Regions from separate parts of the Paenibacillus sp. Y660 genome, predicted to be linked through region 2. Evidence: predicted binding sites of a transcription regulator. Region 2 holds the regulator's gene; each other region holds the start of a gene.

What was found. The regulator LexA, encoded in region 2, represses DNA repair genes until DNA is damaged. The targets are predictions, from matches to a motif close to CGAACATATGTTCG.
Region 1: a site for LexA is predicted at 5,291-5,304, ahead of AC2TDN_RS23785 (phosphonate ABC transporter ATP-binding protein). Genes of this name have one in related genera too.
Region 3: a site for LexA is predicted at 6,396-6,409, ahead of recA (recombinase RecA). Genes of this name have one in related genera too.

Annotation. Positions count from the first base shown of each region.
Region 1 is NZ_JBXBBJ010000033.1:37,902-48,470, forward strand. It holds gene AC2TDN_RS23750 (polysaccharide deacetylase family protein) at 1-599, opposite strand, end outside; gene AC2TDN_RS23755 (phosphotransferase) at 586-1,578, opposite strand; gene AC2TDN_RS23760 (MOSC domain-containing protein) at 1,584-2,264, opposite strand; gene AC2TDN_RS23765 (hypothetical protein) at 2,494-2,640, opposite strand; gene AC2TDN_RS23770 (response regulator) at 2,693-3,292, opposite strand; gene AC2TDN_RS23775 (DUF3298 and DUF4163 domain-containing protein) at 3,355-3,966, opposite strand; gene AC2TDN_RS23780 (GNAT family N-acetyltransferase) at 3,982-4,494, opposite strand; gene AC2TDN_RS23785 (phosphonate ABC transporter ATP-binding protein) at 4,491-5,216, opposite strand; gene AC2TDN_RS23790 (hypothetical protein) at 5,376-5,600, shown strand; gene AC2TDN_RS23795 (hypothetical protein) at 5,666-5,803, opposite strand; gene AC2TDN_RS23800 (HAD family hydrolase) at 5,950-6,684, shown strand; gene AC2TDN_RS23805 (type IA DNA topoisomerase) at 6,769-9,021, opposite strand; gene AC2TDN_RS23810 (hypothetical protein) at 9,262-10,413, opposite strand; gene AC2TDN_RS23815 (hypothetical protein) at 10,464-10,569, opposite strand, start outside.
Region 2 is NZ_JBXBBJ010000020.1:30,722-41,290, reverse strand. It holds gene AC2TDN_RS19755 (ABC transporter ATP-binding protein) at 1-416, opposite strand, end outside; gene yneA (cell division suppressor protein YneA) at 582-956, opposite strand; gene lexA (transcriptional repressor LexA) at 1,115-1,735, shown strand; gene AC2TDN_RS19740 (hypothetical protein) at 2,163-2,417, opposite strand; gene glnA (type I glutamate--ammonia ligase) at 2,672-4,000, opposite strand; gene AC2TDN_RS19730 (MerR family transcriptional regulator) at 4,046-4,456, opposite strand; gene AC2TDN_RS19725 (methionine gamma-lyase family protein) at 4,519-5,811, opposite strand; gene hflX (GTPase HflX) at 5,991-7,280, opposite strand; gene AC2TDN_RS19715 (AAA family ATPase) at 7,309-8,295, opposite strand; gene AC2TDN_RS19710 (YdcF family protein) at 8,386-9,063, opposite strand; gene AC2TDN_RS19705 (ribonuclease FAU-1 family protein) at 9,060-9,617, opposite strand; gene AC2TDN_RS19700 (peptidylprolyl isomerase) at 9,842-10,489, opposite strand; gene AC2TDN_RS19695 (transglycosylase domain-containing protein) at 10,492-10,569, opposite strand, start outside.
Region 3 is NZ_JBXBBJ010000003.1:123,926-134,494, reverse strand. It holds gene yfmH (EF-P 5-aminopentanol modification-associated protein YfmH) at 1-473, shown strand, start outside; gene ymfI (elongation factor P 5-aminopentanone reductase) at 470-1,216, shown strand; gene AC2TDN_RS05530 (DUF3243 domain-containing protein) at 1,328-1,579, shown strand; gene AC2TDN_RS05525 (DUF3388 domain-containing protein) at 1,769-2,536, shown strand; gene AC2TDN_RS05520 (helix-turn-helix domain-containing protein) at 2,555-3,472, shown strand; gene AC2TDN_RS05515 (YajQ family cyclic di-GMP-binding protein) at 3,503-3,997, shown strand; gene AC2TDN_RS05510 (hypothetical protein) at 4,155-4,298, shown strand; gene pgsA (CDP-diacylglycerol--glycerol-3-phosphate 3-phosphatidyltransferase) at 4,295-4,870, shown strand; gene AC2TDN_RS05500 (competence/damage-inducible protein A) at 4,969-6,219, shown strand; gene recA (recombinase RecA) at 6,479-7,528, shown strand; gene AC2TDN_RS05490 (RecX family transcriptional regulator) at 7,672-7,884, shown strand; gene rny (ribonuclease Y) at 8,206-9,747, shown strand; gene AC2TDN_RS05480 (TIGR00282 family metallophosphoesterase) at 9,837-10,569, shown strand, end outside.

The sequences.
Region 1 (10,569 bases), on a different contig from region 2:
GCAAGCTGCGCAAGCTGCTTAACTTGCTCCGCAAGTTCTGGCGGGGCTACCTGGCCATTCTCCTGCAGTAAATAACGAGGCAAACGGAACGGCAAACCATAGGAAGCGCATACTTCAAATACGATTGGCAAAAAGTGGCGTCCCGTCTCTAATCCATAAAGGCTGCCCATATGATTGTCGGCATGCGATGGTTTCATTCCCATAGCTAATGCCATCTCCACTTGGGCAATCATCTCTTGTTTTACCTGCTCAGGATCAGCTTGCTGCTCGAACGTCTTGCAATCCTTCGGAAAATAATTTTCATTTGTAACAAGCGAGTCTGTACTCCCTTTGCGGTTAACCGGTCCCCAGCGATAGAGATCCCATTCACTTGTAAACGTAAAATGTACGCCAACATCGATTTGGGGATGCCTCGCGCTCCAAAGCGCAGCCTCCCGTGCCCAGCCGCAGGGCATCATTAAGGTAGCCGAGCTAACCGTGCTATCAAGCAGTAGCTGCTGGATGCCGTTATTCACCGAGTGACATAATCCATAATCGTCCGCGTTTACAAGAAGCAGCTTTTCACCTTCATCATATCCTAGCGCCTTAGCTAAACTCATTTATTTCATCCTCCCAGTTCTCATTGATCCAATCGCAGCCAAACATACATTGATCGATAATGCTGCAAAGCACATCCTCTTTGTCCAACTGATCTCTTAAACGAACGGCAAAATGCAGCGCTACGTCCAGCAAGCGCAATTTCATTAAGGACGGCAGCTTCTTCAGCTCCTGTTCGGATAAAGGCAGCGTATTCAGATAGCCTTGCAGCAAGAGCTTCACCTTTTCCGAAACGGCCGTATTACTTGGCTTGATGAGATCAACAGCGATAACGGCAAGCTCCATTGCCCTTACGTCAACCGTCGTGAACTCAAAATCCAGCACGCCGATTATCTCATCGTCATTAGACACGGTATTGTTGAAAACCAAATCACCATGAATCCATTGCTGCGGCAGCAGTGCAAGCTCTTCGCATTCTGCCGCAAGCTTGCGGCGTTCCTCGTTAATCGCTATGAAGCTGGATCTTCTTGCTGCAAGCGGCCCCGAACGTTCAGCCATCGATAAGAATGCAGCAATATCCATAGATGCGTAAGTCTTTTCCAATAAATAATAAGGACTGTACAATGGCATGCCCTCTGGCTGAATATAGCCTAATGCAGCTGTCAGCTCTGCTGCTGCTTGCCCAAGCGCATACACATGTGCAGCATTAGCTGCTGTTGGCCGGTCCCCTTCAATGTAGCGGAACAACGAAGAAAGCGTGCCGTCACTCGATATGCTGACCGTATCGCCTCGTTTATTGCGAATCGGCACAGGCACTCGAAAGGAGAGCTCCTGCCTCGTCAATTGGGCCAGCACCTCATGCTCCAACCTGACAATGTTCTCATCCTTATGATTATTATAGATACGCAGAACAAATCGTTGACCGCCTGATGCGATCATGCGGGTCGTATTATTCATTCCGCTTTCCCTAAGCTCAACCTTGCAAGGCTCTTGAAACTCATATTCATTAAGAAATGTTGTAAAATCTAAGGTGTCATACAACCCTCTTATCCTCCTTGCTCTTCCATCATCAGTTTTTCTAGCCTACTTCCTAGCTGCTGCTGCCAGCTCGCCGCAAGCTCTTTAATGACAAGCAGCTCACGAATGCCTTTTATATCTTCTTTATCTACGTACATCACACGGTTAGCTTCTGTAATCGACTTGCGCGCAGGGTGTTTATGAGTCAAGGAAAACATCGTTCCTGCTGTTATGCTGCCCTCTTGAAGCACTCGGAAATAAAATCCCGTATAGCCATTGCGCTGAACATTTCCCGGTAATTCCGGCATCTGATGCCTTATACCCAGCTTAAAGCAGGGCTGCCTGGGCTGACTCACTTGAAGGATGACTTCACCAGCTTGAACGATATCGCCCATACACAAATCGTCCTCCGTCCAATTCGATAATGTGAAATTTTCTCCGAAGGCTCCATAATCAAGTGGTTTATCGAGCAGATCCCGCCAATAGGAATAACGCTTCTCAAAATAAACGCAGACCGCCTTATCCGGACCGCCATGATTGACCATATCGCCTTGCCCATCGCCTTGCAGCCCTGTAAAGGTGAGCAAATGCGAAAGCTCTGAAGGCTGCTTGAAGATACCCGTTATAACCTCTTTTGAACCATGCGCAACGGCCACAGGCTTGCCGACATTCAATGATACGAGGCTTGCCTCCGACAATTGTGTTGTCATTATCCCAGATTCCTCCTATTCGAATCTCTTATTTGACTATTATAATCTTGGGAGGGAGATGTTGGCAAAGAGATATAACCACATTAATAATTAATGTGGGTTATTATATCAATGCAAACGCTTTCGACATGTTTTATTACAGCTTTCCCCTTTGCATGTCGAAAAGCTCTCTTTCATGTAGCTTATTGCGCTTCCCCGGGAAATGTTTTTTAAATAGTCGGAATATTTCCTATATTTCAAACGTTTGAAAGCAGCGAAATACCGCATACAGCAGCAGAACGCCAACGATCATTTCGATCATACGTCCACCTCCATACGTAACTGTATGAGCCGTTTGCAGTCGGCATGCAATGGAGACCCGTTTCAGCTGGAACAAAAAAAAGCCTCGCATCCTATTAGATGCGAAGCAATCTTTCTGAGGCCTCACCTTACGCTTGCTTGCCGTATTGCTCAAGCAAACGTAGAACCTCCTCTTTCAATTCCATAATATCAAAAGGCTTGGTGATGCATTTGCTTATGCCGAGCATCTCCGCAGCTTCCAATTTTTCAGGATCAGCATAAGCCGTAATGAGTATGACGGGCACCTCTGCTGATAGGTTCCTTATCTCGCGAAGCACCTCGACTCCGTTTGTATCCGGCATTCGCAAATCGAGCAAAACGCAGTGAACCGTATGCTTTTCAAACAGCTCCAGCGCGATGCTCCCATTGCTCGCCTCATAAACCTCAATGCCCTGAGACGTAAATAATTCAGTAAGCATCATTCGAATGGCAAGTTGATCGTCTACGACCAATATAGCTCTTTTTTGATTCGCCATATGCGTATGGACGCTTATGGCTAACCCGCTTGCATCCGCATTCGAGTTAGAATCCATTTGCTTTGTTGCAATTGTACTCGTCGTTTTTGAGGGTTGTACCTTTGGCCTATCTTTGATGAGACGTTGCTTCTTTTCCCTCTTACGCTGATAGTAGAAGACAATCGAAATAGCGGTAAGCACTGCTGCGATGATGAGTAGAAGAAAATAAATCAATTCGTTGTCTCCTTATAGCTTTGCGGCAGATTGCAGCTTAGCCAAAATAGGCATTAGCCATACTAGTCGTTTACTAGCATCGGACCAAGAGGGCCATCCTCATTAATAATATCCTGCAGCTCGTAGACGGATATCGGAAAATATATAAAGCCATAAACATACGCCGCCAGCTCGTAGAGCTGGAAGTAAATGACGAGCGAGCGATCGGCCACATAATAGTCTTGGTCGGGCCGTATGGATGTAAACGGTTCAAGCGTATCAATCTTCCGCTCCTTGATTTGTGCACTTACGATGGCGCTTATCCGACCGACATAATCTGCTCCCGGTTTAAAAAGCTGAGCCAGCGTATAGGTTTGCCCTGTCGATTGCTTAAAGGTCAGCGATTGCTGCAGCGTCAAGCCATGCGCCCCGCCTGTGAAGGCGTAATTAAACAACGATAGGCTGAGATAATCCTTTTGATTGTTCTTTTGTTCAAAATAGCCCAGCATCTGAGCCCTTGGATCGTCCAATGAGCCCTGATTGTGAACGAGCTGCTGTACGGCCTGATGGATCGTATGGTTTATTTTCTTATCTGCTGCCTCGCTTTTTCCCCCGCTTATATAAGGCAGTGACAGCTCCGCTTTTGGAAAATCAGCCTTGGCAGTTTGTACGACGACAGGCGATTGAAATGGCATGATGAAGACACCTTCCTATTCGGTAAGATGCTCCATTGTATGCAAAGCACGGCTCATCTCATACCAAACGATGCCGCCATGAGTGGAGGACGAAACGCCCCGCAGCGCAAACTGCTCTGCCTCGTAAAATGGAATCAGATGCTGCTCGCACATCAGAATAATCGTATCGATGCCGCTCTCTTCGCACTGCTTCACGAGTCTTCGAAGCAATAAAGCTCCGATCCCTTGCCTGCGATAGCCCTTATCTACCGCAACCGTTAGCACGCAAAAGTTGCTTCCCGCTAGTGAATCGGCCTGAACGCCTTTCATTTCATCGCCGCAAGCGTTCTGCTCTGTACGTATGCCATTCGTAATGCCTGCTAATTGATCCCCGTCCCAAGCTGACCAAAAATATGGCCGATAATGCTCATAACGATATTGAAAGCCTGCCAGCGTTGCCGCCGCTTCAGGCGTATAACAGCTCTGTTCAAGTGAAATAGCGTCCTCAAGCTCCTCTACTGCTATCAAGCGCAGCTCAATTTTGCTCACAGCAGCGCCTTCTCGCGTTCGGTCAGTCTTCTGCCGCTAACGTCGAGCACCAGCTTGCCATTTTTTAAGCCGAGAATGCGATCCGCGAACCGCTCTGCCCAGTCGCCCTGATGCATAACTGCGATGACGATGACGCCTTGCTCCTTGCATAGCGCTTTCAAATCCGTTAGCACCTGATCTGCCGTATGCGGGTCAAGGCCTGATACCGGCTCATCTGCCGCAATAACTTTGGCTCCATGAACAAGCGCTCTGGCAATTGCCATACGCTGACGTTCTCCGCCGCTTAGGGTACTGGCCTTTTGATGCGCTTTTTCAAGTAGTCCGCGCTTCTCGATCATATCCATAGCGCCCATATAATCGTCATTTCGCACCATGCCTGTCCATCTGCGCCAAGCAGGCGTTTGCGTGACGGAGCCGATAATTACATTTTTGAGTCCCGTCTTATTAGGGAACAGAAACGGTTTTTCTTCTACGTAAGCAACCTCTTGCTTTACTTTAAGCTTGCCCGAGAAGCCCTCCTTGAAAATATCCTTGCCATCGAATTGATAGGTGCCCTCGCTCCACTTTTCTTGCAAAGCAAGGCAGCGTAACAGCGTTGACTTCCCGCTCCCGCTATCGCCTTTTATAGCAATAAAGTCACCTGGATAAGCCTCGAAGCTAATATCGTCAAGCACCTTCGGCCCACCTGGAATTCGTCTGGATAGGTTCTTTATTCTGATCATTTTCCGCGCTCCTTCTGTTTACAGCAACTGCCTCTATGAATCTAGTTTACGTCAAACAAAAAACAGTTTCCATACGAACAAATGTTTGGTATAATTAAAAACAAGAACAAACGTTCTATTGATCATCGAATTCAACCATTTGAAGGAGGCCTGATCACCATGAGTAACATCTGCGAAAATTTCCGTTATTTAGAGAATGGACGTCCTGGACGCGATTTAACGTTTAAGTTTTACGCCGATGGACGGCTTATCATCATTGATAATGTTGCAGAGGAGGTGATCACTCCCAAAGATTTGAAGGGCGCCAGCAAGGACTTTTATGTTCGCAGGCGCATCGATTTTATTAAGAATCAATTAAGAGCTTCACAGCTTAAATATGCATAGATTCAGTAAGAGGAGAGCAGACAATATAAGCTCTCCTTTTTACGTTGCTTAACCATTCGTTCTTACTAAGGAAGCTGTTTGTTAATGCCGTTTAAGCTTGGCGGGCGCTTCGCGAATTTATCGGTTTTTAGCTTGCCCGCTTGTCCTTGTGAGCTAGAATGATTTTGACGATTATCCGTTTTGCTGTTTTTGTTAAATGCCAATCCAATCACCTCCACTATCATTATGCCGATATTATTGGATAACTATGTAAAAAGTTTATCTGCTGGTGTTTCGCACATTGACTCACCCCCTCCAATTGCGGTAGATTGATCATACAGTTCCAAGTTCCGCAAAGGAGATCGCTTATATGAAGCAACAGATTATGTTTGACCTAGACGATACGTTAATTCACTGTAATAAATACTTTTACCTCGTGATCGATCAATTTATTGATGCGATGACTACTTGGTTCGGCACCTCGCCGCTCGTCACCGCACAAGCGATACGGGATAAGCAAATGGAGATCGACATTGCTGCAGTAGCCGTGTTTGGCTTTAAGAGCGAACACTTTCCGCAATCCTTTGTCGACACTTACATTCACTACTCTCACTTAACGGGACGCAAACGCTCTACAAGTGAAGAGAACTTTCTATGGAAGCTTGGTCTGAGCGTCTACGAGCATGATACAGAGCCCTATCCCAATATGGAGCAAACGCTTTTCTCGCTTGCAGAGGCTGGCCATGAGCTTCACCTGTACACAGGCGGCGAGCTGCCGATTCAACGTCGCAAAATTGAGAAAATGAATTTGGAGCGCTACTTTGGCTCACGCATCTATATCCGTCACTTGAAAAATAGCGACGCCTTGGAAAGCATTTTATCCAAAGGTACGTTCGACCGCAACAGCACCTGGATGGTAGGCAACTCTATACGGACTGATGTAGTGCCTGCATTAACGGCTGGCATCCATGCCATTCATATGCGCGCAGTGGCCGAGTGGGAATACAATATTATTCAAATCGAAATCGAGCCTAAAGGCGCCTTCTTGACGCTGGATCACCTTAAGGATGTGCCTGATGCTATTCATGGTTATGTGAACCGATAAGGCAGGCAATAAAAATAGACTCGAATCCGCCCTCGCAAGCACCTGAGGACGGATTCGAGTCTATTTGTTCTGAGCAGCGGCCTGTCACTGCTCAATGGCAAGCTCACCTGTATCTACATTTCTAAGCACGATTCGGCCTTCTCCTGGCGTGCCGTCTGCAAGCTCAAGCTTCAGCTTCGTCGTCTTTCCTTTTTCAACGAGTGCCTTCACCTGTGAATCGGTTAAACTTCGTCCGAAGCTTTCCTTCCAAATGACGAATTTGCAGCCTTCCTTATAATGCGAGCAGCCATAGCCTTTGCGCCCCATAAAGATAGACCCGCCGCAGCCCGCACGCGGACAGGTTGTGATCACTGTAGGCGCACTAGAAGAAGCTGCGCTCTTCTGCGCTGTTGCTGTTCCAGCCGCCTTCGCTCTCGTTGCGCGGCTGCGCGGAGCAGCCGCCGCATTGCCCGCTGCTCCTTTGCCAGGAGCCGGCGCTTCGCTTTCAAACGAGGTTTTCGCAGCACGCGACTGCACACGAACTTTGTCGACAATCATCGTTGCGAACTTTTTCACGTTCTCCATAAACTGTCCATCAGAGGCCGTCCCTCTTGATATTTCATTCAGGCGCCGCTCCCATAGTCCGGTCATCTCCGGAGAGGTAAGCAGGTCGATTCCCGCACCTCTAATGAGCTCTATAGCGGTTCGGCCCTTTTGCGTCACTTGAATTTTCTTCCCCTGCATATCGATATACCCGACATTTTTGAGCCGTTCAATCGTTGCTGCGCGCGTCGCAGGCGTGCCAAGACCCGAGTCCTTCATCGCATCCCGAACATCCTCGTCCTCAATTTGCTTGCCCGCGCTTTCCATTGCCTTTAGCAGCGTGCCTTCCGTGTAATGCTTCGGAGGCTGCGTATCCTTCTCCTTCACGACGGCATCCGTACAGGCGATGCCCTCTTCTGCCGAGATCGAAAATGGCTCATTTACCTCTATTTCCTCTTCCTCTGCTTCTTCCTTATCCTTGCCTTTGGCCGTCGACTTTGCCTTTTCCTTCTTCTGATCGGCATAGATAACCTTCCAGCCCAAGCTCAGCAGCTCCTTGACCGTTGTCTTGAACATCTCGTTCTCTACCTCGGTCAAGACGGTGTGCACCTTATATTCAGCAGGCGGATAGAACTGGGACAGAAATCGCCTAACGATCAAGTCATAAAGCTTCTGCTCATCCGGGCTTAGCCCGTTTGCTTTGCGATTCGTAGGCAGGATAGCATGGTGATCCTCTACCTTAGCCGGGTTGCAAATAAACTTGTTTCCCTTGTGGACAAGACTGCGATTCGTCCCTTTTACAAGCTCATCATAGCTTGTACCCTGCAGCGCATTCAGCGTTTTGTGCATCTCCGGAATGTTCTGCTCCGTCACATAGTTCGAGTTCGTTCTCGGATAAGAGATAACTTTATGCTTCTCATATAGCGCTTGCGCCGTATCCAACGTTTTTTTCGCAGAAAATGCATATTTGCCGTTCGCTTCGCGCTGAAGCAGCGTAAGATCATAAAGCTTGAACGGATACTCCTTCGTTTCCTTCACCTCATAAGACGAAATCCGTCCCTGCTTGCCCTTCACCTTGGCTGCGACGGCTTCAACCTTCGCTTGATCGGTCATTCTTTCGGCCTGCCACATGCCTCGGTATGACATTTCATTTTGCGAGAAATGTCCTTCCAGCTCAAAAAACTTCAAGGACGAGAACGCCTCAATTTGCTTTTGTCGGTCGTAAATGAGCGCAAGAACAGGCGTCTGTACTCTGCCGACAGAGAGCAGCACATTATGTTTGGTCGTAAAGGCGCGCGAGCCGTTCATTCCAATTAGCCAATCCGCTTCGCTTCTTGCCGTTGCTGCACGCGTCAAATTCTCATACTCGGCTCCCTCCTTCAGCTCGGCGAATCCTTTGCGAATCGTCTCCGGCGTAAGATCCGAGATCCATAGACGCTTTACCGGCTGGCTAAGCCCCAGATGCCGCTGAATAAGCGAAAAAATATATTGCCCTTCCCGCCCCGCATCGCAGGAATTGACGAGCAAATTGCTGCGTTTGGCAAGATCGCCGATGACTTTAAGCTGATCGATCGTTTTTTTGTTAGGCACCAGCTTGAATTGAGACGGAATGATCGGGAGATCGTTGATGTTCCACTTCTTATATCGATCGTCATAAGCATCGGGCTCCGCAAGCCCGATCAAATGCCCGATTGCCCACGTAATAATATATTGTTCGCCTTCTATGTAGGAACGGTGATTTTTTGCTTTGGGATCGATTGCGGCTGCAATATTTCTGCCCATATCCGGTTTTTCCGCAATGATTAATGTCTTCAAAAGATAATCGCTCCTTCTTTAAGCATTTCATAAGCGCAGCTGATTGTGCCACCCACCCATACATAACATGAACTAGCCACGCACAGCCTTGCCTCTAAACATTTTACAGACTTCTCTTCCAAAAAGGAATCCTTTTTCGTCTTCGCAGCGACAAGTGCCGTCAAAAAAAATAAAACCCAATGGGATGATTGTCCCAAATGGGTTCACTGTATAGTGGCTCTAACGAACCAGGAACTATCTCTACTCGCCAGTTGACGGAGCTTCCAAATAAGCCTTAATGGTGGTGAAAATAGAGCGGACACCGTCTGACCATTTTGGGTCCTCCGCATACTTCCGATTGATCCATGTGAACGGGTCCACATCCGCAGGCCGGTCCTTGCTTAAGTTGAATACCGTTCGCGCTGCGATCTCTGAGGATTGTCCGATATTCGTATTAAATTCCTTCCAGCTGTGAAAAACGTTAAAGGGATTATTAGCGATCTGCTTATGCAGTTTATTCGTCTTCGGCACAAAGCCCTGTTCTTGGCCTGTAATGGCAAACAACACGACAGGATGAATATCGAAGCTTTTGGCGGCTTTGACAATAGCGTCAAAATAGTGCTTCTCAGCCAATATGGATGATTTGCTCTCCAAAAAATCAATCAATCGCGCCTGGTCAATATCAACATAACGGAGCTCAGCAGGGAGCCCGTCTGAAGGTACCGCCAGCTTCTGAGCAGGCTTCACAGCAACAGTCGGCTGAAGCTTATGCTCGGAAGGCTTGCTTAAAGACCTGCCATAAAATAAGGTAGTTATGATTAAGAGCACGCATAATGCACTATACATGTAAGCTCTTGCTCTTGTCTTACGAGTTGCTGGATTCATCCACCCAGCGGTGGGTAGTGCAATTACTTCGGCAGTGCCCGCAGCTGCTGATTCAACACGAACCTGGGCACCTTCTGCTATTAGTAAACCTCTCAGCTGCGTCAAAAGGCTGTTCTCAGCCTCAGCATGCGAGAAGTCCGATTGCTCCCTTGAAGATGAAAGCTCGTCCATTAGACGCTGCATGACGGGCTTCATACAGCTTACATTCAGCTTCAGCTCGACCCATTCATGGAAAGGCTCATAAATATGAGTGTCAGATCGGTCCAGCAACAAACAGGCCTGAAAAATATCTTCAGCCCGTACTGGTCTTTGTCGCTCCAAAACGGCTGTTCGAATCAATGTTCCCGTGATGGATCGCTTCACGCTGCTCTCGAAATTCGGCAACTGCTTATGTATGATCCGTTTGACCGCATCCGCTACGATCTCTGCCCGTTTCTCCTGCGGCATCGCAGCGTATTTGTGCTGAACGTAGCTTCGAATGTTCCGAACGTCTGCCTTAGACAGAACGTATGCTTCATCGGCTGGCATGACGAATCGCCCCTTCGCGTCATCTCAACCCTATTTTACCACATCTTTCCTTATGATAGTGAGCTAAGTTTGCGAATCTCAGCTTGAATATGCGGCTGCATAATAAAAGCAGCAATTTGCTCCTTCTCGCTCACCGTAAACTGATACTCGCAGTCG
Region 2 (10,569 bases):
GGAAATAATTCCGCTTTATCCGGAATTCCCACCTGTTCAAGCAAAGCAAGCGCTTTTTTCTTCCTTATAGAAGGATGAATCGATTGAAACACGAGCGGCAGCTCGACGTTTTCTCTAACGGTCAAATTGGCAATCAGCTCATACGCTTGAAAAATAAACCCGATATGCTTTCGTCTAAACTCAGCCAACCGATTTTCGTTCATCGTAACGATATTGTGGTCTGCAATAAAGATTTGCCCCTCTGTAGGCTTCATTAAGCCGGCCATTAAGTTCAGCAGCGTAGATTTGCCAGAGCCGGAGCTTCCTAAAAGCGCAATCATTTCTCCCTTATGTACATCAAAGCTAATATGCTGCAGTACAGCAGTCGCTTCATTCCCATTCATGAAGGAATGGGATAGCTCTTCAACACGTAACAATTCAGCCTCTCCTTTCAATCCCCTTCAATAGACGAACTTACCTAGGGAAAACCCTGCAGTTCACACAAAAAAACTTTCTAAAAGAAGTAGATTCCATTGATCTACTTGATTCAGAAAGCTATGTATATGATGAAACAATTCTATTAATTGTAAATGACTCTCAAATTAAATGCTAGGAATAATTAGCTTTTGCCCTGGCATAATTTCCGAGGATTGCAGGTTGTTGCGATCTTTAATCAAATAAATGACATATCGAATATCTTGCTTGCCATCGGTATATTGCTTAGCGATTTCCCAAAGTGTGTCACCCGAATGCACGATAACCATATTTTCTCCAGCTGTCGCTTCTGCTGGATAACTGCCGGAAGCAGCTGTTCCTATAAACAGAAAGCTAGTAAATAAAAGTGCGAACACAGCTGAGCAGACTACAATCTTTGCTGCATGGCGCTTCATCAATCGTCTGATCAAATGGTTAAACACCGTTGTTTTAACTGTTTCTTGTTTGTGTATCGTTCTATTAAAACTTGAACTAGTTATCATTATTCAGCACCCCAAACGTTTGTTCTGTTTTTAGAATACACGAACAAACGTTTGGAGTCAACAAAAAAATACGAACTTCTGTACTTGAGAACTTATGTTTGTACGAACTCCGGTTCTATGTTATAATTTGCTACAAACCTACTAATGGAGTGATCACAGTGTCGAAGATTTCTAACCGACAACATTCTATTCTTGAATTTATTAAGAATGAAGTCCGGGAGAAAGGCTATCCACCTTCCGTTCGAGAAATCGGCGAAGCTGTTGGATTGTTATCCAGTTCAACCGTTCACGGTCATTTGGACCGCTTGGAGAAGAAAGGCCTAATTCGCCGGGATCCCACTAAACCACGTGCTATTGAAATTTTAGATCAAGAAGGTGTGGATGGCATGATCCCCCTTTCCGTTGCCAAAGTACCTATCGTTGGTAAAGTTACTGCGGGTGTGCCTATTACCGCAACAGAGAACATCGAAGAGTATTTCCCTCTTCCTTCACACTTTGTAGGTGACAGCAGCGTATTCATCTTGAATGTCATGGGCGAGAGTATGATCGAAGCCGGTATTCACGATGGAGATTACGTTATTGTTCGTCAGCAGCAAACAGCTAATAACGGAGAAATCGTTGTTGCAATGACTGAGGATGACGAAGCAACGGTCAAGACGTTCTACAAGGAGAAAAATCACATTCGCCTGCAGCCGGAAAATTCCACAATGCAGCCGATTTTACTCCAAAATGTAACCATTCTAGGCAAAGTCATCGGACTTTTCCGGGATATCCATTAAAGCAAGTAAACGTACATAAAGAAGAGGCTGATCCGATATGCGCAAGCATAGTCGACTCAGCCTCTTCTTTGCTATTTATTTCTATTGTGTATCTTTCGGCATTCGATTCATTTTTCTTCACAAATAATGTAAATTTTTTCTCCCCACTCCTGCCTGCCCTATGACAAACACCCAATCAATGAGTGATTAGCCCGCATAACCTATAATGTATTCAACACGTAAGGAGGTGCACCTAAAAAATGTCCGGTTACGTTGGTGGAGCTTTTACAAACTTAGGTACAATTTTGGTCCTATTCATTTTATTGGTGATTATCGCATGCAGCTGCGGCTTCGGCGGCTACTAATTCAACCATTAAACTTCGCAAAAGACCCATACTATGGGTCTTTTTGTGTGGACTCATATTTTTATTGCGCACTATTCTAGATCTTATATGGCTCTCTTCCGAAGCTGGCCTACAGTCATTTTTGCTTTTGAAAGATGGACAAGCTGTTGTAGATTAAGCTGTGGATAATCATATAGCAGTCCTTCATAGACGACATGAAATTGACTGTAATTCAGAAAATCATCAGGTGTAACCAGCGTCGATGGACGGTTACAGACCGGAATCCCGCTTTTCCGCATCGTTTCTGCAACGAATTGTGAACAAAAGTAGGAATGGGCGGGCCGTAAATCCCACTCCATATACACCCCCACCAAACCAATCAAATTAGGATAAGTCATTTTGCGAACCGCGCGTATAGAATGCTCCCCCGATTACTAGTTTACTAGAAGGAACGCCTTTGCTTTTATAAAACTTAATTGATTTATCTACACTATATTGGGAAAAATACATCCGAAAATGAGATAGAAACAGAATGACCCGCATGAGAGACACCTTTGGAAAAGTGTCTTTCTTGCGGGTCATTATTAGGTTATGAACTTTAGGGATTCAGATCTTAGTAAAGAGTCAAGTATTGATCTCTTTCCCATTGGTGAACTTGTGTCCGGTACATATCCCACTCGATTTCTTTCAGTTCATAGAAATGGGCAAGCGCATGGTCGCCAAGCGCATCGCAAACGATGTCGCTTCTTAACATTTCGTCAAGAGCTTCCTTCAAATCAAGCGGCAAGCTTGGAATGCCTGCATCCTGACGCTCTTCCTCCGTCATGATGTAGATGTTGCGGTCTGTTGGAGCCGGCAACGGAAGCTTGTTCTGAATGCCATCAAGACCAGCTCTTAGCATAACAGCTAGTGCCAAATATGGGTTAGCAGCTGGATCTGGGTTGCGAACTTCGACGCGCGTGCTAAGACCGCGTGATGCTGGAATCCGAATCATTGGCGAGCGATTGCTTGCGGACCAAGCGACATAGCAAGGCGCTTCGTAGCCAGGTACAAGACGCTTATAGGAATTGATTGTTGGATTCGTGATAGCAGCCATAGCACGAGCATGAAGCAAGATACCTGCCATGTATTGACGAGCTACCGCACTAAGACCAAGCTTGTCCTTCTCATCGTAGAACATATTTGTGTCGCCTTGGAACAACGATTGGTGGCAATGCATTCCAGAACCATTTACGCCGAACAATGGTTTTGGCATAAACGATGCATGCAAGCCATGCTCGCGTGCAACCGTTTTAACTACCAGCTTAAACGTTTGAATTTGGTCAGCAGCTTTAATCGCATCTGCGTATTTAAAATCGATTTCATGCTGTCCAGGAGCTACCTCATGGTGAGAAGCTTCAATCTCGAAGCCCATCTCTTCAAGCGTAAGTACGATTTCACGACGGCAGTTTTCACCCATATCCATCGGTGCTAAGTCGAAATAGCCGCCCTGGTCATTTAGCTCAGTAGTCGGCTCACCGCGATCATCGGTTTTGAACAAGAAAAATTCCGGTTCAGGTCCAACATTCATTGCTGTGTAGCCAAGCTCTTCTGCTTCCTTCAAGGCACGCTTCAAAATACCGCGAGGATCTCCGGCAAACGGTGTTCCGTCTGGCATATAAATATCACAAATCAAACGGGCAACACGATCTTGTGTAACCCATGGGAATACAACCCAAGTATCTAAATCAGGGTATAAGTACATGTCTGATTCTTCAATACGTACGTAACCTTCAATGGAAGAGCCATCAAACATCATTTTGTTGTCAAGCGCCTTCTCTAGCTGACTGACTGGAATTTCAACATTTTTAATCGTTCCTAGTAAATCCGTAAACTGCAAACGAATAAACCTAACATTTTGTTCCTGTGCTATACGTCTAATATCCTCTTTAGTGTAACTCACAGAATCATCTCCTTAGTTTGCAAATCGATTGTTATATTAGTCAAACTAGCGCTTATTTAAGAAACGAGTCAATTGACCTTGAATAAGCGATGCTTGACCTGGTCTTTTCTCGAGCAACTGCTGCTTTAGCAAACGGTGCAGCTGCTGATCAGACAGCTCGCGACGCTTCACTTCCGATTGCTCACTGACAATCGTCGCATCATCCGATTCCTTCGATACCGGATTCATCACTTGCTTAATGCCAGCGATGTTAACGCCTTTCTCTATCAATGATTTTATTTCCAAAAGCCGTTCTACGTCATTAAATGAAAATAACCGCTGGTTTCCTGCCGTTCTTGCAGGTACGATCAATTCATGCTGTTCATAATACCGGATTTGCCTTGCCGTTAAATCCGTCAGCTTCATTACGATGCCGATAGGGAATAAGGCCATATTTCTGCGAATATCATCAGCCAAGCCGCATCAACCTTCCACTCGCTCATTTATACTTACATTCTAAACGTTACTATGCAAATGTGTCAAGTTATGTAAGGTTTAATCACAATTAAACCGCTATCCACAAGGCGATATAACGCAGTTAGAACACCGTACTTTGCATGAGCGTAAGTTAGGCCGCCTTGCATATAAGCGATGTAAGGTTCACGTATAGGCGCGTCAGCCGACAGCTCCAAGCTGCCTCCTTGTATGAACGTACCTGCCGCCATAATGACGGCATTCTCGTAGCCCGGCATGTCCCAAGGCTCGGGTACGACATGTGAATCTACAGCTGCTGCTTGCTGAATGCCCTGCACGAAAGCGATCAGATGCTCAGCTTGTCCAAAACGAACCGCTTGAATAAGATCGGTTCTCGGCTCATTCCATCTTGGTTTAGTTACAAATCCAAGCTCTTCAAACAAAGCTGCAGCCAGCACGCTGCCTTTAATGGCTTGGCCCACTAAGTGCGGTGCCAAGAACAATCCTTGGAACATAGGGCGAAGCGTTCCTAACATCGCACCAACCTCGCCACCAATACCTGGCGCCGTCAGTCGATAGGCTGCCGCTTCAACAGCTGCTGCTGTACCCGCGATATAACCACCGGTTTCGGCTAAGCCTCCGCCCGGGTTTTTGATTAGCGAGCCAGCCATTAGATCCACACCTACTTGGGTGGGCTCAAGCAGCTCTGTAAACTCCCCATAACAATTATCAACAAATACTAGCAGATCCGATTTCAGAGCTTTTACCCGCTTGACAATATCAGCAATCTCGGCAACGTTGAATGATGCTCTCCAGTCGTAACCGCGAGAGCGTTGAATTCCGATTACCTTCGTTTCAGCTGTAATCGATTGCTCAATACGCTCCCAGTCCAGGCCGCCGTCCTCTAGCAGAGAAACCTCAGAATATTTCACACCCCAGTCCTGCAAGGAGCCGGAACCATCACCTGGCTTGCCAATTACCTTATGAAGGGTGTCATAAGGTCTTCCCGTTACATAGAGAAGCTCGTCTCCCGGCCGAAGCACCCCAAACAACGCACAACTGATCGTATGCGTGCCTGAAACAAAATGAGGCCTAACGATCGCAGCTTCTGCCCCCATCACATCTGCATAGACGAGATCGAGAATTTCACGGCCGCGATCATTATAGCCATAGCCCGTTGAGCCGGTAAAATGAAAATCACTTACTTTATGCCGCTGAAACGCTTCAATAACTTTCCACTGATTGCGCTCCGCTATCCGTTCTACACTGCGAAAGGCATCTGCTGCCAGCAGCTCAGATTGCTCTGCCAGCTGCTCAAGATGCTCCCACAGCTTCTGGTTCTCATGTTGCAAATTCATTCCGGTATCTTCTCCTTAAAAAGTTTTGCGAATGCAAAACTTACTTCGTAAGCATAATCTTAGTTTTGCGGATGCAAAACTTACTTCGTAAGCATAAGCTTAGTTTTGCGAATGCAAAACTTACTTCGTAAGCATATGATTAGTTTTGCGAATGCAAAACTTACTTCGTAAGCAAAACTCTACTCTATAAATTGTTTCAATCGATGCCCATGCTGCTCGTATTCTTGTTTACTGACATGAACGGTTAGACGCAGCGACTGTTCATCGACCTCTTGATTAATAACCTCGCCGCTTCGATAGGCGAGCGCAATGAGATCGCCGCGCTCAGCTGGAACGATGAAGGTTAATGTATCGCCGCTTAGCTTATCTTGAATAGTTTGTTTTAGAAGCTCAAGATCTTCCGATTCATAGGCGCTGATGACAAGATTATCCCCGCCCGTAATGGGCAAATCAGTTAATGTGCCATTATTGACGCACATATCCTTCTTATTATAGACCATCACGGAAGGTTTATCTGCTGCGCCAAGCTCGCCTAATATTTTATTAACGACCTTAATTTGTTCATCGCGCATCGGCGAGCTGCTGTCAATGACATGAAGCACAAGATCTGCCTCGCATACTTCCTCCAGCGTTGCCCGGAACGCAGCAACGAGGTCATGCGGCAGATTTTGAATAAATCCTACCGTATCTGTAAGTACGATTTCTCTGCCATTAGGCAGCTCAAGTGTCCTTGATGTCGGATCAAGCGTAGCAAATAATTGGTTCTCTACGTATACGTCTGCATGCGTCAGTTCCCGCAGCAGCGTTGATTTTCCGGCGTTTGTATAGCCAACCAAGGCGACTTGGATCGCACCTGATTTTTTACGGCGCTCGCGATGAAGCTTCCGGTGGCGAACAACCTCCTCAAGCACTGTCTTGAGATCAAAGATCCGATCACGAATATGACGGCGATCGGTCTCAAGCTTCGTTTCCCCCGGTCCCCGTGTACCGATGCCGCCGCCTAGACGCGACAGGTTTTTGCTTTGCCCAGATAGTCGCGGCAGCAGGTAGCTGAGCTGTGCGAGCTCAACCTGAATAATGCCTTCACGCGTTTTGGCGCGGCCAGCGAAAATATCTAGAATCAGCTGCGTCCGATCAACGATTTTGAGATCAAGCGACTCTTCAAGATTACGGACCTGGGCGCCAGAGAGCTCTTGATCGAAAATGGCCGTTGTCGCGCCAAGCTCATCTGCCAGCGCTTTAACCTCCTGCACCTTGCCTTTGCCAATAAACCATTTGGAATCAACCGTTTCCTTATTTTGCGTAATTGTTGTAAGGACCTCGACCCCAGCCGTTTCGGTTAGCTGCACCAATTCTTGGAGCGACATTTCAGGGTCTCCGCCATTACGCTTATCTTTCGAAGTAACTAAGCTTATCAGTATTGCTTTTTCAATCATATCCGGATTGGTATCGTATGTTTTCTCGCTCATCTCATACTCCTTCTAAACTACGCTGTCATTATGACTTCGCGTCCCACTTCAAATCCTCAGGCCTAATCGTCATAAGCTCCTGCTTGGCAGGAACGGAGCTGGCATATTGCGTAAGCAGACGAACGGCCTGAAACCTAATCGCCTTCTCAATGGCATTTCTAACGTATCTGGCATTGCTGAACGAGAACATCGTGCCGAGCTTCTCCTGCATCAAATGCTGCCTTAATTTAAATAGGGTCTGCGGCTGCAAAATATAGTCACGATCCTTAGCCATAAGCTCGCTAATTTGAATCAATTGATCAACCGAATAATCCGGGAACTCGATCTGGATCGGAAAACGAGACGGCAAGCCAGGATTCGTCAACAGAAAATCATCAATCTCTGCTGGATAGCCGGCGAGAATAAGCACAAATTGATTTTTATGATCCTCCATCGCTTTAACCAGCGTATCGATAGCTTCCTTGCCGAAATCCTTCTCTCCGCCACGAGCTAGACTATAGGCTTCATCCACGAATAATACGCCGCCAATCGCTTTGCGAACAAGATCACGCGTCTTCTGTGCCGTATGGCCAATGTATTCGCCAACCAAGTCAGCCCGTTCAACTTCGATTAAATGCCCCTTTGCAAGGACGCCCATCTTCTGAAAAAGCTTCGCCACTATTCGGGCGATCGTCGTCTTCCCCGTTCCCGGGTTGCCCTTGAAGATCATATGGTACACATGTGAGCCGCCAAATAGCCCCGCTTCAGAACGCATTCGGCTAATATAGAGCAAGGCATATATTTCGTATACAAGTGATTTCACGTTTTCCATGCCGATCATCGGCTCAAGCTCTTTCTGAATATCGGCATAATGATCTACGCTTGGAAGCGGCTTGACCGCCGGCAGCGGGTCTGCTTCTAATGCATGAGCAGATGCACCTGTTTGAAACGTTTCTTGACTTCTAAGGACCACATTAATTTGACGGGAAGGCCTTGCGGTGCCATTTCCGGGTCCCGATATGACGTGTCCACTCATCTGTCGCATCACCTATCCTTTGCATCGAAAGCTGTAGCGGCTAAACCGCACTACAAGTTTATTCTACCTTGCAGCAGCATATTAGCAGATTTACAGCGCCGAATCGGAAGAGGAAATACCGAAAGTGAGCAGCAGGGAATCAATCTTCCATTTGGTAAAAGCAAGTACTTCACGGGACTCATTATATACGGGATTGAGCACTTTGGATTTTGTCGCAGCGACTTGAAACGGCTTGAAATCAAGCTTTTTCGCAATTTCCTTTGACCTGGCTGCATGATAATCATGCGTAATAATCATTAGCTCAGACAGCTTATGCTGCTCGGCAATCGTCTTGCTGAACGACAGGTTCTCATAGGTGCTGGTCGCTTTATTTTCTAGCAACAGCTTGTCAGCTGAAATACCTTTTGCTATCAGATAGTCGCGCATCCCTTCGGCTTCCGTCTTCACCGAACCGTTGCCGTCAAGACCGCCGGACAAAATAAGCTTGTCCACCAATCCCGTCTTGTATAATCGGTACGCGAAGTCCAATCTTTCCTTAAGTGCTGGACTCGGTACGTCATTCCATATTGCAGCCCCCAGCACGATGCCGGCATCCGCCTTGACCAGCTGCTTATCCATAGGAAAACCATTAATTAACCACAATAAATATCCGCACCAAAAGACGCCTGCACAAATGGTCCAGGCAACAACACGAAACAGGAGCAGCCACGGACGGCGCTTTTTCATTCGTTTCCGCGGTCTGCTCCTTCTACCTGTTGCCGTGTTCATGATTCGCTTAATTCCCCGGTTCTCTCAAGCAGGCTCTTCCGATGCTTAAGACTAAGCGTAAAATAACGGAAGCGGCCGTTGCGGATGCTCGAGAGCAATTTGCCGGCTGTTTTGCGCGCTAGTGCCACATCCTTGCCATTTACGTCTCCCTGCCTAAGCGCATCCTCCAGCTCATCTTCATCCATGAGGAATACTTCACCGCTTGGCAGCACGACTACGTCCAAATAAAGATCATCAAACCAAGGCACCTGTTGATCCGTTAAGCCTTGTGTTTTGCATACATCGATATACCATTGCACGACGCGTCCCTTATCATCAAACATCGTCGTCACGACAAAATGCTCGCCTCGCGGGAAATGCTGCATCCATAAATAGCCGCGATCGGCCAAACAAAGTTTCCGTCCGTTATATTCCTTCCATAACGGCTCACGCAATTCATGAATCCGATAAAACGTCACGAGCCCTTTGAACTCATCGCCGTCAAGCGCTAGGCACGAATAGCTTTTGCGCAAGATACGCCGCCAGTTTGCCCGGTCTGAAAATTTTCTCTTCATACGGAACGTACCTTTCCGTTCATTTGGGAATAGCATGCCATCACATGCGCAGCTCTTCCTTGGTTTGATTGAGCAATGAACCAATCACGACTAACGACAGTTGAAATTTACCTATAAAAAAAGATTACCATATCTTAACGTCCATCTCCAGCCGACAGACAAAATAAACCAAGCTATTCGTCCTAAAATGAAAAAATACCGCCACGATTAGGCGGTATTTTCCATTATTGCTCGATAATTTCAATAGCTTGAATTACAATTTTTTCGGTAGGCTGATTGTTTTTCAATGGTGTTTTCGAAATAGCTTGTACGACATCCATACCGCTCTTTACTTTACCAAAAATTGTATAATTAGGCTCTCGGTTTAAATTCGCCGCATCTGGCCCCGTGCAAATAAAAAACTGACTGCCTCCTGAATTCGGCTTGCTCGCATTTGCCATTGCGACAATGCCTTCTTCGTACTTGATTTCCGTACTCAGCTCATCCGGAATGGAATAGCCTGGCGTACCCGTTCCATTGCCCTTGGGATCACCGCTTTGGATCATAAAGGATTCGATAATGCTGTGAAATGACAACCCTTCATAAAAACCTTCCCGCGATAAAAACACAAAATTATTCACTGTTACGGGTGCTGCATCAGCAAACAGCTCGACGGTAAAGTCGCCTTTCGTCGTTTGAAACTTCGCCAAATACGATTTATCAAGATCAATCTGCATTTCCGGCATCTTGTCCCAGCTCATCGTCTTAGTCGAAGCTGCTTCGCTCTTCCCGCCTGCTTGACCTGAACCGCTTTTGCCGCAGCTTGCCATAAGCATGACGACTGCGACAATAGCGATCAAAGAAAGGAATCGCGTTCTCTTTCTATTCAACATTACTAACCACCCGTTCCTTGCGAATTGCCGCCGGTTTCAGAGTTTCCTGATGCATTGGTGCTGTTGCCGTTACCATCGCC
Region 3 (10,569 bases), on a different contig from region 2:
AAGCGCTTCTGCGTCAAGAAGTGACGACCAAGCTGATGCTGGAAGCTCTAATTGGACCTAGCTCTACGCTCTATCAGCAGCTTTATGAGAAAGATCTGATCTCTGACTCGTTCGGACACGAGTATAATTCGAGCACGGGCTACGCCTTCTCGGTTATCGGGGGCGACACGCCAAATCCGGATGAGCTGATTAAGCAAATTCGTTCAGCAGTTGAGGGTATTTTGGCAAAAGGCATTGAACCAACTGCGTTCGAGAGAGCCAAGCGCAAAAAAATCGGCGGATATTTACGCATGCTAAACTCCCCAGAAGCCATCGCCGGTGAATTTACGAGATATCGATTCCGTGACAGCGATATGTTCGATGTGCTTGATTTCTATGAAAAATGCACGCTTGACGATGTTAATGAGCGGCTTCGCGAGCATTTTGACTTCAATCAATCATCGGTATCGATTGTGGAACAGCCATCAAAATGAAGACGCTTCAGGAAATGACGGTGCTGATTACTGGGGGAGGCCGCGGCATCGGCGCAGCTATTGCCAAACGATTTGCAGCTGAGAGAGTCAATATCGTCATACATTATTTGCATTCTCATGAGACGGCTAACGAGACGGCACGAACCTGTATGGCGCTTGGCGCAAACGTATTAACGATCTCAGCGGATCTGCGTTCCAAGGAGCAGCTTGAGCGGATGCGGGAGAAGCTGGAGAGCCACAATATGCTTCCGGATATATTAGTCAACAACGGAGGTATTTCGCATTATGGCATGCTGATGGATGTGACCGAGGAAGATTGGGATGATGTGATGGCCGTCAACCTGAAGGGCATGTTTCTATGCTCGCAGTTGTTTATGCCGAATATGATTGCCCAGCGTTATGGCCGCATCATTAACGTTTCCTCCATTTGGGGGATGTCTGGAGCATCCTGCGAAGTGCTTTATTCCACAACAAAGGGCGGTATGAACGCTTTTACGAAGGCGCTGGCCAAGGAGCTGGCGCCGACGGGCATTACCGTTAATGCGGTTGCACCGGGAGCGGTTGATACCGAAATGATGGATAGCTTCAATGCGGAGGAGAAGGCTGCGATGCAGCAGAAAATTCCAGTCGGGCGATTTGGCTCTACGGAAGAAATTGCTTCGCTCGTGTATTTTCTGGCGCTGCCTGAATCATCGTATATTACGGGACAAGTAATTAGCCCAAACGGCGGCTGGCACACATAGGTTGAAGCTGTTCTTTTTTGGCGGACAAGCCCTTTTGCATAATTAGACGTGCTTTTACGCATGATAAGACTGTTGATGATTCTTTTCTATACCATTAGGAGGCGAAGAAACATGTCGACAGTCCTTTCTAACTTTGCAACATGGAAGCATTTTTTGGCAGACCGTGTATCGCAAGCGAAAAAAATTGGGATGACGGAAGAAACGATCGTGTCCTTAGCTTATGAGATTGGCACTTTTCTTGAAGAAAAGGTTGATCCGAAAAATGAGGAAGAACGCGTATTGAAAGAGCTATGGGATGCAGGCGATGAGTCTGAGCGCAAGACGCTAGCCTGCTTGATGGTCAAGCTCGTCCAAAAATCGTAGCCCATTTTTTGCGATGGCGGCATTTCGTCAACAGAAGCAGCAGCAGAAGAGCCTCCCTTTAGGAGGCTTTTCTGCAATGTTTCTTTTTGGGTTGCAGGATTGTGACGAAAATTGTAGAATTATGTTTTATGACGGGCAGTTCAATCATTTACATACTTCTATACGATTAGGTTTAGGACGGTGAAAGCTTTGGAGTCGAAGCAGTGGTACATGGAATACAAAATACATAAGAACCGCCCAGGCTTGCTTGGAGATATCGCTTCATTGCTAGGTATGCTTGAGGTTAATATTATGACGATCAACGGCGTTGAGGATCGAACAAGGGGCATGCTGCTTCAGACCGATGATGACGAGAAAATCGAGCTTCTTGGCAAAATGCTTCAAAAGGTTGATAATATTACTGTAAACAAGCTGAGAACGCCTACAATTGTTGATATTTTAGCAGTCCGTCATGGACGCTATATCGAACGTGATTCCGATGACCGCAAAACGTTCCGTTTTACGCGCGATGAGCTCGGTATTTTAGTGGACTTTTTGGGCGAAGTGTTTAAACGTGATGGAAATCAGGTTATAGGTTTAAGAGGTATGCCACGGGTAGGCAAGACGGAGTCCATCATTGCAGGCAGCGTATGCTCGAATAAGCGCTGGACCTTTGTTTCCTCTACTTTGCTTCGGCAAACGGTCAGAAGCCAGCTGTCTGAGGACGAGATGCAGCCTAACAATATTTTTATAATTGATGGAATCGTAAGCACGATTCGCTCGAATGAGAAGCATTACGGATTGCTGCAGGAGATTATGGCTATGCCTTCAACGAAAGTAATCGAACATCCAGATATATTCATTAAAGAATCCAATTTTGATTACAGCCATTTTGACATTATTGTAGAATTGCGCAATACGCCAGATGAGGAAATATCTTATGAATCTTTCACAGCTAACTATACAGACGATTTCTAATCGGAAGGAGGCCGTCTCATGTCTGATTTAGGTGAACTACTTCGCAAGGCGAGAGACCAGCGCGGCTTAACGCTTGATGATATTCAAGAAACGACAAAAATCAGAAAACGGTACTTGGAAGCGATAGAGAGTGGAGATCATACGGTTTTGCCAGGCCCTTTTTATGTACGGGCATTTGTGAAAAATTACTCAGAAGCAGTTGGACTCGATCCAGATGAAGTGCTTCGCTTGTATCAGCATGAGGTGCCTGCTGCACCGGTAGAGCAAATTTCCGAGCCGATCGTCGTTAGGGCACCGCGCAGAGTCAAATCTCAATCGTCAGAGAGACTTGGCAAAATCGGTTTTAGCGTCATGATGTGGTCCTTTCTTATTTTGATCGTTGTCGTCATTTGGGTCTATGCAATCAATAAAGATTCTAGCGATCCGAAACAGGCAGATAACAGTACAGACATTACCGAGGTGTCCCAGCCGCCTGCTGAGGATACGGATAATAATAATTCAACTGGGAACGAGAACGTGCCAAGTACACCACCCGTCTCTCCGACTCCGACTGTTGCGCCTACAACGGTTACGTTCGGCAGCAAGGTGGGCAAGGCTGATCAATATGATATTGGTCCAGCGGGTACAGCCCATAAGGTTGAAGTTAAAGTGGTTGGCGGCAGAAGCTGGCTTGAGGTTCGCTCAGGCAGCAGAACTGGAGAGAAGCTTTACTCTACAAATGCAGAGGACGGCACAATCGAAACTTATGAACTCGCAGGTCCAATTTACATCAATGTAGGCAGAGCGGATCTGACCGAAATAACCGTGGACGGCGTTCCTGTGCCTGATGGCGACAGGGCAACATTAAAAAAACTGCTGCTTAATCCAGTTGGCGCTACCGACAATGCAACACCAACAGATGAAGCGGTACCAACGGACCAGGCTAAAACGGAATAATTGATTCCTGTACCAAAGGAGAGGTATGAAATGGCTTCAGAAAATGCTTTTGATATTGTATCCAAGGTGGATATGCAAGAATTAGCGAATGCGATAAAGCAAGCAGAGCGTGAGATTGAAACGCGCTTTGATTTTAAAGGCAGCAAGAGCTCCATCGCTCTCGAGAAGGAAGAGCTTGTTGTCGCTTCCGAGGATGACTATAAGCTAAAAAACGTGCTTGATATCCTATTGTCCAAAATGGTAAAACGCGGCGTTCCGATCAAAAACTTGGATTATGGCAAAATCGAAGGCGCATCGGGCAATACCGTCCGTCAACGCATAAAGCTAAGACAAGGCATTGAGCAGGATGTCTCGAAAAAAATCAATATTTTGATTCGCGATTCGAAGCTGAAGGTGAAAAGCTTGATTCAAGGCGATCAGATTAGAGTATCAGGCAAAAGCCTCGATGACTTGCAAGCCGTGATGAAGCTGCTTAGAGAAGCTGATCTGCCAGTAGAGCTTCAATTCACTAATTATCGCTCTTAAAACAAAAGCTTCGTTTCATCGCATTTTGAGAAACGGGGCTTTTCGTTTTCATGCTGAAGTCGTTAACAATTGAGGCTTTAGCCGCTTTTGACACGTGAATTGGCATGTATTATACTTGGTTAGGTAGCTTTACGGAAGGATCTGGGGGAATACATAGATGAGAGAGAGAACAATTGCTAAGGCTCAAGGCTGCTTATTATATGGTATGCAGCTGGAAATGAAAGCCGATTTCATTCACGAACAAGGGGTTCGCGTAATGCACACCTATGAGTTAGATCGATCTAAGGAGGGAATTGCGTGAATCTGGCGAATCGCATTACACTAGCCAGAATATTTTTGGTGCCGGTTATTATGTTTTTTCTGCTTATTAAAGTGGATTTGGGGTCGTTCAGCATCTCAGACTTCTCCATTACATACAATCAAATCATAGCGGCACTCATTTTTATTGTGGCGGCAAGCACAGACGGATTAGACGGCTACATTGCGCGCAAGAACAAAATTGTTACGAACCTAGGCAAGCTGCTTGATCCATTGGCAGATAAGCTGCTCGTAGCAGCGGTACTGATTTCACTCGTTGAGATGGACAAGCTGAACGCATTGATTGCGATCGTGATCATCAGTCGGGAATTTGCGGTAACTGGTCTCCGTCAGATCGCGCTTCTAGAAGGCTCCGTTATGGCTGCCAGCACATGGGGCAAATGGAAGACGGCGATTCAAATTACGATGATTATCGCGCTCTTGATCAACAACTTCCCATTTAATTTCATAGATTTTCCGTTTGATGTCATCGCAAGCTGGGTGGCTGCCGCTATTACGGTATACTCGGGAATCGATTATTTTTTAAAAAACAAGCATTTGATTCCGGTAGAATAATGTCAAAGCATCTTTCCGCAAGGCGGGGAGATGCTTTTGCTTATATGCATGCATAAATTCAAACCTAGAACATTTGAACGAAGAGGAGAACGCTAACCATGAAAGCAGAAATCATTGCGGTCGGCACGGAGCTGCTGCTAGGCCAAATCGTAAATACGAATGCACAGTTTTTGTCTCAAAAGCTTGCAGGGCTAGGTGTTGATGTTTACTTTCAGACGGTAGTCGGCGACAACGCCCTGCGGCTGAGGCAAGCCATCGAAATCGGAAGAAGCAGAGCCGACCTGCTTGTCTTTACAGGGGGGCTTGGCCCGACGCAGGATGATCTTACGAAGGACGTGCTAGCCGAATATTTAAACCGCAAGCTGCTCATTCACGAGCCTTCGATGGCCCAAATCGAGCAGTTGTTCAGCTCCCGAGGCATTCATATGGTAGAGAGCAATCGCAGGCAGGCACTCATGATTGAAGGCGGCGAGCCGCTTGAGAATACGACAGGCCTTGCTGTGGGCAATGGCTTATCCGTTGACGGCACGCTTTATTTGCTTCTGCCAGGCCCGCCGCGGGAAATGAAGCCGATGATGGATGGCGCTGGCGAGGTGTGGCTGCGTTCCGTGCTTGGGTTAGCAGATCCGCTTTATTCGCGCCTGCTGAAATTCGCTGGGATCGGTGAATCCAATCTCGAAGCGAAGCTGCTTGATTTGATTGATGGTCAGGTTGATCCAACCATAGCCCCTTACGCAAAGGAAGGCGAGGTAGCTATCCGAGTATCAACCAAAGCGAGCACGTCAATCGAAGCGGATCAAAAAATAGATGAAACCGTCGAGAAGATTAAGGAACGTGTAGGCGAGTATTTGTACGCACAGAAGGACATCCCGATCGAAGAAGAGGTTGTACACCTTCTTAGAGCCTCAAGGCGCAAGCTGGCGAGCGCGGAAAGCTGCAGCGGGGGTTTGTTCGCGGAACTTATTACAAACGTTCCTGGGAGCAGTGGGGAGTATGTAGGAGGGGTTGTTACCTACACCAATATAATGAAGCATCACCTGCTCAGCATTCCGATGACACAGCTTGAGGGAGAAGGTGCGCCAGGTGCGATTAGCGATTCGACTGCGGCATTGATGGCGGAGAGAGTCAGAGAGCTGTCGGACGCTGATTTTGGCGTGTCGCTGACAGGTGTTGCGGGACCTGCAGAATCCGAGGGCAAGCCGGTAGGACTTGTCTATGTAGGCTTAGCGGAACGCGGCAGGCCGACGATCGTTCATACTTTAAACCTTAGCGGCGGAAGAGGCATGATCAGGCTGCGGGCTGTAAAGGCAGCGTTATATCGACTGTGGTTGGCGCTGCAGACGCGTTAAAAACGGAAGCGGGCCACCTCGTCAACCCATCGCCATGCTGTCCCTTTTGATGGATAAATAAAGTTTGTCAATTGTCGATAAGACAGTTATAATGAAGAATAGTTATCGGAAGAACCGTGGCGAAGAATACTTTGCTGCGGTTTTTTTATGCCCAAATTAGGCGTCAAGCAAAAATGCGAATGTATGTTCGAAAAAATGCTTGTCAACCTGATGGAAAAAAGGTATCATAACATTATAAATAAAGAAGGATGTGAGTTTCTTGTCGGATCGTCGCGCTGCACTAGAAATGGCTTTGCGTCAAATTGAGAAACAATTTGGTAAAGGCTCCATCATGAAATTAGGAGAATCCACACACATGCAGGTAGAGACCGTTCCTAGCGGTTCGCTTGCTCTTGATATTGCATTAGGAATAGGCGGCTTGCCGCGTGGACGTGTTATTGAAATATACGGACCGGAATCTTCCGGTAAAACGACAGTTGCACTTCATGCGATTGCAGAGGTTCAACGTATTGGCGGACAAGCTGCCTTTATCGATGCAGAGCATGCTCTTGATCCGCTCTATGCAAGCAAGCTTGGCGTTAACATTGACGAGCTGTTGCTTTCACAGCCTGATACGGGTGAGCAAGCATTGGAAATCGCGGAAGCGCTCGTACGCAGCGGCGCCGTTGATATCGTCGTTATTGACTCCGTAGCTGCACTCGTGCCGAAAGCGGAAATTGAAGGCGATATGGGGGATTCCCACGTTGGTCTTCAAGCGCGTCTGATGTCTCAGGCTTTGCGGAAGCTTTCCGGAGCAATCAGCAAATCGAAGACGATTGCGATTTTCATCAACCAATTGCGTGAGAAGGTCGGCGTTATGTTCGGTAACCCTGAGACAACGCCAGGCGGTCGCGCCTTGAAATTCTACTCCAGCGTACGTCTTGATGTCCGTCGTATTGAAACGTTGAAACAAGGTAACGACATGGTCGGTAACCGTACTCGTATCAAGGTTGTTAAGAACAAAGTAGCTCCTCCGTTCAAACAAGCTGAGATCGACATCATGTACGGCGAAGGCATTTCCAGAGAAGGCACGCTTGTTGATCTTGGCGTAGAGATGGATATCGTACAGAAGAGCGGCGCATGGTTCTCTTACAATGGCGAGCGTCTTGGCCAAGGCCGCGAGAATGCGAAGCAGTACTTGAAGGATCATAAGGATATCGCTGAAGTGATCGAGAAGCAGATTCGCGATGCAAGCAACCTGTCGGCTGCAGCAACTCAGGCTAATTTCAAAGCTGAAGAAGACGACGAAGAATTCGAAGATCTAGAATAAATCGACCTGAAATCATACATGCTGATGCTTCGCCGTCCCGATAGGGACGGCGAAGCTGTGTTTAGAGAGGATTTTAAATCGCAAGCTTTTTTGAAGCTGATCATATTCAATATGCCCTAGACCGTTTAGAAAGGGAGCATATTGTGGATGATGAACAATATGCACGACAATTTGCGACAAGCCAGCTCAAAAACAGCTTGAGAGGGCTTCGATTCATTCAGCAGGAGCTGAAGCGAGGCGTGTCGAAAGAAGCTGCAGCAGATGCAACGGGATCGTTAGACCGCGATGTAAAATTAGCATCGGCCAAAAAAAGCTGCGGAGAAGGATTGGCGATTCGTAAAAAGGCAAGCCATTAGACCGAAAACGCATGCTAATGGGCTATTTAATGCGTAGAGGCTTCCCTTCAGAAATCGTGAAGGTAGCCATAAAGTGGATTGATCTAAATGGGGAAGTTGAAGCATTCGAGGAAGATGATGGGCTTTTGCTTGACAATTGATTTTACGAAAAGATAAAATGAGTTTGTATTCCTTCATTATTGAATCAATTTTCCTTCCAAAAGTTGATTCAAAACGATTATTTTCGTCAAATTAGTAAATGTTGAAACGGTTTGAAGCCGGTTGAAAACCTAATATCATCCCAAGCAGTGCCTTGGTGTATGCAACAAGGAGGTGAACAAGATGCATGAGATCATTTGGATCTTGATCTGTCTCTTTGTTGGCGCAATATTCTTTGGGATTGGTTATTTTATTCGAAAGTCGATTGCCGAGGCCAAAATTTCAAGCGCTGAGCAAGCTGCGATCCAAATCGTAGAAAATGCGAAGAAGGAAGCGGAAGCTCAGAAGAAAGAAACCGTGCTAGAGGCAAAAGACGAAGTCCACAAACTTCGTTCCGAAGCCGAGAGAGACATTCGTGAACGTCGCAACGAGGCTCAACGTCAGGAAAGACGTTTGCTCCAAAAAGAGGAGTCGCTGGATAAAAAGTTAGAAGCGCTAGAACGCAAAGAAGAAACTGTAGCCAACAAAGAAAAACGGATCGAAGAAACGCAAGAGGAGATCGATTCCATTTACAAGCAGCAGCTTAGTGAATTGGAACGTATATCGAGTCTCACAACGGAAGATGCGAAATCGATCATTTTATCCAATGTTGAACAGGAAGTACGACATGAGACAGCACAGATGATCAAAGAGATCGAGCAGCAAGCGAAAGAAGAGGCAGATAAGAAAGCCCGTAATATTATATCACTTGCGATTCAACGCTGTGCGGCAGATCATGTGGCTGAAACGACGGTATCCGTTGTTACATTGCCTAATGAAGAGATGAAAGGCCGCATTATTGGGCGTGAAGGCCGAAATATCCGTGCTTTGGAAACATTGACTGGTATCGATCTTATCATCGACGATACACCGGAAGCGGTCATTTTGTCTGGTTTCGACCCGATAAGACGCGAAATTGCCCGTACTTCTTTGGAAAAGCTTGTAGCTGACGGTCGTATCCATCCTGCCCGCATTGAAGAAATGGTTGAAAAATCTCGTAAAGAAGTGGACGAGCGTATCCGTGAATACGGTGAGCAAGCTACTTTCGAGGTTGGAGTTCATGGCTTGCACCCGGATTTAATCAAGATTCTTGGTCGATTGAAGTACCGGACAAGTTATGGTCAAAACGTATTGAAGCACTCCATGGAGGTTGCTTACTTGACTGGCTTGATGGCAGCAGAGCTTGGCGAAGATATTACGCTGGCAAAGCGTGCAGGATTGCTGCATGATATCGGTAAAGCGCTAGACCACGAAGTGGAAGGCTCACACGTTGAGATCGGCGTTGAGCTTGCTAAGAAATACAAGGAGCATCCTGTCGTTATTAACAGTATTGCCTCCCATCACGGTGATACGGAAGCTACTTCCGTTATCGCGATGCTCGTAGGAGCGGCTGATGCCTTATCGGCTGCACGTCCGGGAGCTCGCCGTGAAACGCTTGAAACGTACATTAAACGACTGGAGAAGCTTGAAGATATTTCAGAATCGTTTGATGGCGTAGAGAAATCGTATGCGATTCAAGCTGGCCGCGAAGTGCGCGTCATGGTGCAGCCAGAGAAAATCGACGATACGGAAGCATTCCGCCTCGCACGTGATATTACGAAAAAAATCGAGAGCGAGCTCGATTATCCGGGACATATTAAAGTTACGGTCATTCGAGAAACACGCGCGGTTGAATATGCGAAGTAATCAATAAAAAAATATTAGCTTTACGGAAAAGTGGCTGCTAGTTAGCCACTTTTCTGTTTGCAGGCGCATAAAAAAGGAAGTGTACCCACATGAATGTATTATTTATTGGCGATATCGTAGGCAACGTAGGGAGAAGCGCATTGAAACGCGTGCTGCCGGCGCTAAAGAGCAAATACAATCCTCATATTATTATTGCAAATGGCGAGAATGCGGCCGCTGGCCGCGGGATAACGGCAACAATTGCGAAGGAATTTTTCGAGTGGGGCATCCATGGCATAACGATGGGCAACCATACGTGGGATAATAAAGATATTTTTGAATGGATAGACGATGAGCCCCGCCTTGTTCGCCCGGCGAACTATGCGGAAGGGGCCCCTGGACAAGGCATGGCCTTCATTAAAGCCGGAGGAAAGCAGCTGGCAATCATTAATTTGCAGGGACGTACGTTTTTGCCGCCGATTGATTGTCCTTTCCGCAAAGCAGATGAACTAATCGAAGAAGCTAGAGAGCAAACGAATAACATCCTCGTCGATTTTCACGCGGAAGCGACGTCGGAGAAAATCGCGATGGGCTGGCATCTTGATGGGAGAGTCTCGATCGTACTGGGAACTCATACGCATGTTCAGACGAATGACGATACGATTTTGCCTGGGGGAACGGCTTACATAACTGATGTTGGAATGGTTGGACCTAAGGAGGGCGTGCTAGGCATGGAGCGCACTGCTGTTTTGCACAAATTTATTACGCAGCTGCCGGTTCGTTTTGTTGTGGATGAGGGCAGTTGGCATTTGCATGCCATATCCGTTCAGATTGATGATGCAA